Linked DNA regions of Latilactobacillus sakei subsp. sakei DSM 20017 = JCM 1157. Each later gene encodes a partner of the first gene's protein in a complex. Links are inferred from orthologs where the notes say so. Each region holds a gene or a part of one and is shown on either strand. Other genes may lie near its edges.

Region 1 (2,834 bases):
CGAGAAAATGCTAAGAACTATTTGGCTGATCACGAAGATGTCGAAGATGAAGTTCGTTTGAAGGTCAGAGCAGCTTATGGTATTTCAGATGTACCTGAAGAAGATCTCCCAACAACTGAAGATGAACAAATAAATATTTTACCAGATGATTCAACAGAAGAATAAAGCATGACCAACAGGAGCCAGGCCAAAACTTAGTTTTGTACTGGCTCCTGTTTTAGGTATATCCGAATAATCAAGACCAATGCCTGACAAATCAAGACTTATAGGGTCTACTACCGAATGGGATTGCTGAGAAGCCAGCCCATATTCGCGATTCAACAGTAGGGTGATTAATTATATCTAAGAACTTAATGCAAGAAGAGACGGATTAACCGAATAAACGGATAGCAATCGCTCCGGTAAACGGTTGCAATGCTGATACTTTAAGTTGACAGGCGGTTTACTAAACTATAAAATAACTATGTGTTGAAAAATTAAACATAATAACATCTTTAAAAATTTGCAATGTGATTGCAATTTAAAATTTTTGATGATGCGGAGGTGAAAAAATGAACTTAGATTTGCTATTAATCCTTACCGCAGTCATCATGTTAATCGTCGGTTTTGCCGTTGGTGCAATTTTGCAAAAGAAGGCCCACGAACGTGAAATTGATGGTGCAAATAAGACTGCTAAGGGAATAATCGAATTAGCTGAAAAAGAAGCGGCAACGCGTAAAAAAGAAATTCTTTTGGAAGCAAAGGATGAAAATCATCAATATCGCTCTGAAATTGAAAATGAATTGAAGGATCGACGTGGTGAAGTTCAAAAACAAGAGAATCGCTTAATACAGCGTGAAGAAACGATGGATCGGAAAGATGCGACGCTCGATAAAAAAGAACGGACACTGGAAGAACACGAAAGTCGTTTGGCTGAGCAAGCGCAACAATTAAAGGAAAAGCAAGCAGAAGTCGAAACGTTAGTTGAACAACAACGGACGAAGTTACAAGAGATTGCTGAACTTTCTCATGATGATGCGCAAAAGATCATTTTGGACGAAACAAAACGGAACTTGGATCACGAACGTGCTGTTTTAATTAAGGAAAGCGAAGAATCTGCTAAGGAACATGCTGATCGGACAGCTAAAACATTAGTTGCTGAAGCAATTCAACGTAGTGCAGCAGATATGGTTGCCGAAACAACAGTGACTGTTGTGACGCTTCCTAATGACGATATGAAGGGCCGAATTATCGGTCGCGAAGGTCGGAATATTCGAACACTTGAAACGTTAACTGGGATCGACTTAATCATCGATGATACACCAGAAGCAGTTGTTCTAAGTGGTTTCGATCCAATTAGACGTGAAATCGCACGGATGACCTTAGAGAAGTTAATTCAAGATGGTCGGATTCATCCGGCTCGCATTGAAGAAATGGTCGATAAATCACGTAAGGAAATGGATGAACAAATTCGCCAAATCGGTGAACAAGCCATTTTTGATGTCTGGATTCATACCATGCATCCAGACCTCATTAAGATTCTAGGTCGTTTACACTTCAGAACAAGTTATGGTCAAAACGTCTTGAATCACTCAATTGAGGTTGCTAAATTAACGGGGATTTTAGCTGCTGAATTAGGCGAAGATGTCACACTCGCCAAACGTGCTGGCTTATTACATGATATCGGTAAAGCACTGGATCATGAAGTTGATGGCTCACACGTTGAAATTGGTGTTGAACTTGCAACGCGTTATAAGGAACCGGCAACGGTCATTAACGCAATTGGCTCACATCATGGCGATATTGAAGCAACATCAATCATTTCAGTCTTAGTAGCTGCATCTGATGCAATTTCAGCTGCTCGTCCAGGGGCGCGTTCTGAATCACTTGAAAACTATATTCATCGTCTTGAGAAACTTGAAAGTATTACGAATAGTTTCAAAGGTGTTGATCATAGTTTTGCAATCCAAGCCGGCCGAGAAGTCCGCGTGATTGTTAAACCAGAACAAGTCACAGATGATCAAGCAACTGTCTTAGCACGTGATGTTAAAAACCAGATTGAAGATCAACTCGAATATCCTGGGCACATTAAGGTCACAGTTATCCGAGAAACAAGAACAGTTGAATATGCTAAGTAATTTTTAGTGAGTATATTCTTGGGGGTGGGCAATTAAATTTGTCGCACCCTCTTTTTTTGAATTTCATTAAGAAATCAAGTCCTAGTTGTGTTTATGAGCTGGGATTTGTATAATAAAGTGAATGTTAGAGAAAGTAGGCGAATCAAATGATGCCCATGTTTAGAATCATCGTTGGGTTGTTTGCGACCATGCTCGTTTCGGCCGCAATTACACCGCTCGTTAGACGCTTAGCTTTTGTCTTAGGCGCGGTTGATAAACCCAATGCTCGCCGAGTGAATAAGAAAGCAATGCCCTCAATGGGTGGTTTGGCGATTTTTATTGCCTTTAATGTAGGCACTTTTATTCTATTGCGCGGACAGTTTCCGACGCACGAACTATTTAGCATCTTTTTAGCAGAATGTATTATCATCATCACCGGGATGATTGATGATATCAAAGAATTAAGCCCTAAAGAAAAAATGTTAGGGATTTTAATCGCTGCCTTAGTGATTTACTTCTTAGCGGGTGTGCGGATGAATATCCTAACAATTCCGCTTGTTGGGACTTTCAAATTAGGATGGTTAAGTTTTCCAATTACAATTTTTTGGATCTTAGCGATTACCAATGCGGTGAACTTAATTGATGGCTTAGACGGTTTAGCGACCGGGGTCTCAATCATCGCGCTATTCACGATGGGTGTAATTGCCTATTTCTTCCTATCGATTACCAATGTGAGTG
Region 2 (3,175 bases), 510 kb from region 1 along the record:
CCTTTGATCAATTTAATCCCAACCGCAACGCACTTTTGATGAATCTCGATGATTTATTGGATAGTGTTAAGTTAGCTGGCGATAATATGTCGTTATTCGAAATTCTAGCACCCAAAGAAAAAACGGTGCCTAATTTGACGTTAACGGAGCGCTTGGATAAAGAAGCGGAGTACCTGGGGGCTTATCTTTCAGGGCATCCGGTAGAAAAGTATGAACGTGTCCGTCGGTACTATCACGTGCCGGAAGTTAGTGACTTAGCACCCAATCAAAATGTCCGACTAGTCTTATTTGTCCGCCGAATTAAGGTGATTCGAACGAAAAAAGGCGAGCAAATGGCTTTTGTGACGGGACAAGATGCCACCGGCGAGATTAGTGTCACGCTGTTTGCATCGGTTTATCGGCAAGTAGCAGATTGGCTGGCCAAAGAACAAGTGATTTTAGTCACAGGAAAGACGGAACAACGCCAAGAGTTGCAACTTATCGGTAATCAGATTATGTTAGCGGAACAAGCGCAAAAAGGGTTGCCTAAGGCCACGCTTTATTTACGACTATCTGCGGATTTAACGCGTGAACAGCAACAAAAAATGTACCAACTACTCGAAAAAAGTCGAGGGCCAATCCCGGTAATTCTCTATAATTCAGCAACGAAGAAGTCAATTCTTTTGAACGAACGCTATTGGATTGCGAACGATGAAAAATTAACGACGGCGCTTACAACCTTACTGGGGCCTACAAACGTTATTTTAAAGGGCTTTAGTTAGTTTAGTTTTGAAAATAAGTTTGTTAAAAACTTCTGAAAAGACAAGACTTCTTTTCAGAAAAGTGATAATATATTAGTGACTTTGAAAGACCAAATCGGTTTTTTAAGTAAAATATTTGCCTGGGGTGAAAAGATGAAACGCATAGGTATTTTGACAAGTGGTGGGGATGCACCTGGTATGAACGCTGCCGTCCGTGCCGTTGCAAGAAAAGCAATGCATGAAGGCCTTGAAGTCTATGGTATCAATTATGGTTACGCTGGCTTAGTTGCTGGTGATATCTTCAAGATGGATCCAATTACGGTTGGAGACAAGATTCAACGTGGTGGTACATTCTTATACTCAGCACGTTATCCAGAATTTGCACAAGTCGAAGGACAATTGAAGGGTATTGAACAACTCAACAAGTTCGGTATCGAAGCTTTAGTTGTTATCGGTGGTGACGGTTCTTATCACGGTGCTCTTCGTTTGACTGAACATGGTTATAACGCAATTGGTCTTCCAGGAACAATTGATAACGATATTCCATTTACAGATCAAACAATTGGCTTTGATACAGCTGTTAACACAGTTCTTGAATCAATTGACCGTATTCGCGATACGGCTGCAAGTCATGAAAGAACTTTCGTTGTGGAAGTAATGGGCCGCGGCGCTGGCGACATCGCTTTATGGGCTGGTGTAGCCGGTGGCGCACAAGATATTATTATTCCAGAACGTGATTTCGACGTTAAGGCCGTTGCTGAAAAGTTACGTGCTTCACGCGAACATGGCCAAAAACATGCTATTATTGTTTTGGCTGAAGGCGTTATGCATGCCGATGAATTCTCAGAAAAACTTTCTGAATACGGCGATTTCCACTTACGTTCAACTGTTTTAGGACACGTTGTTCGTGGTGGTTCACCAACAGCTAGTGATCGTGTATTAGCTAGCCGCTTAGGCTCAAAAGCAGTTGAATTATTGCTTGAAGGTAAAGGCGGGGTTGCACTTGGGATTGAAAAGAATGAAATTATCGCACATGATATGTTAGACTTATTCAATCACAAGCATCACGCAATGTTAGATCTTTATGATTTAAATGAAGATTTAGCTTACTAGTATTTTATAGTTCTACCCAAAATTCGTTAAAATGACTGTAAAGTCTTTTAAAAAAACAGACATAAAAGGAGAGATTCCACTTATGAAGAAAACCAAAATCGTAAGTACACTTGGACCCGCAAGTAACAGTGTTGAAATCATCACAAAATTAATTGAAGCAGGTGCTAACGTATTCCGCTTTAACTTCTCTCATGGTGATCATGAAGAACATTTAAGCCGTATGAATATGGTTCGCGAAGCTGAAAAAGCTACAGGCAAAACTGTTGGTATCATGTTAGATACTAAGGGTGCTGAAATCCGGACAACTGTTCAACAAGGTAAGAAATTTGAATTACACACTGGTGAAGTGGTACGTATTTCAATGGACGATACTCTTGAAGGAACACCTGAAAAAATTGCCGTTACTTACCCAGGTCTATACGACGATACTCACGTTGGTGGCCACGTTTTAATCGATGATGGTTTAGTGGATCTTAAGATTATTGAAAAAGACGAAGCAAACAAAGAACTTGTTACTGAAGTTCAAAACGATGGTATGGTTGGCTCACGTAAAGGTGTTAACGCACCTGGTGTTTCAATCAACTTACCTGGTATCACAGAAAAAGATGCTAGTGACATCCGTTTTGGTTTAGATAACGATATCAACTTTATCGCTGCAAGTTTTGTTCGTAAACCTCAAGACGTTTTAGATATCCGTGAATTATTAGAAGAAAAACACATGGAACATGTTCAAATCTTCCCTAAGATTGAATCACAAGAAGGTATCGACAACATTGACGATATCATGAAAGTTTCAGACGGTTTAATGATTGCTCGTGGTGACATGGGTGTTGAAATTCCATTTGAAAACGTTCCTTTCGTACAAAAGAACTTGATCAAGAAATGTAACGCTATTGGCAAACCAGTTATCACAGCTACACAAATGTTGGACTCAATGCAAGAAAACCCACGTCCTACACGTGCTGAAGTTAATGACGTTGCTAACGCTGTTATTGATGGTACTGACGCAACAATGCTTTCAGGTGAAAGTGCTAACGGTGACTACCCAGTAGAAGCTGTTGCAACAATGGCCCGCATTGATGAAAGAACAGAAAAATCATTAACAGACCGCGATGCATATGCATTGAAAGCATACAGCAAGACTAACTTGACAGAATCAATTGGCCAAGCTGTTGCACATACTGCACGTAACTTAGGTATCAAGACAATCGTTGCTGCTACAGAATCAGGTTCTACAGCACGTATGATTTCTAAATACCGTCCACAAGCTGACATCTTAGCCGTTACATTCGACGAACGTACACGTCGTGGTTTAACAGTTA

The links.
Region 2: rny (region 1) and pfkA share a complex: the UniProt entries of both Bacillus subtilis proteins name them as parts of the possible RNA degradosome complex. The link is inferred for Latilactobacillus sakei subsp. sakei DSM 20017 = JCM 1157 from one-to-one orthologs.

The regions. Positions count from the first base shown.
Region 1 is NZ_AP017929.1:1,913,607-1,916,440, reverse strand. It holds rny (ribonuclease Y), read left to right. Parts: upstream 1-551; coding sequence 552-2,117; downstream 2,118-2,834. Other genes in the region: LEUCM_RS09635 (glycosyltransferase family 4 protein), read left to right, coding at 2,273-2,834; recA (recombinase RecA), read left to right, coding at 1-165. UniProt on the Bacillus subtilis protein: Endoribonuclease that initiates mRNA decay. Initiates the decay of all SAM-dependent riboswitches, such as yitJ riboswitch. Involved in processing of the gapA operon mRNA, it cleaves between cggR and gapA.
Region 2 is NZ_AP017929.1:1,401,222-1,404,396, forward strand. Bases 1-2,873 are described here. They hold pfkA (6-phosphofructokinase), read left to right. Parts: upstream 1-893; coding sequence 894-1,853; downstream 1,854-2,873. Other genes in these bases: dnaE (DNA polymerase III subunit alpha), read left to right, coding at 1-761; pyk (pyruvate kinase), read left to right, coding at 1,936-2,873. In the rest of the region: more of pyk, read left to right, coding at 2,874-3,175. UniProt on the Bacillus subtilis protein: Catalyzes the phosphorylation of D-fructose 6-phosphate to fructose 1,6-bisphosphate by ATP, the first committing step of glycolysis.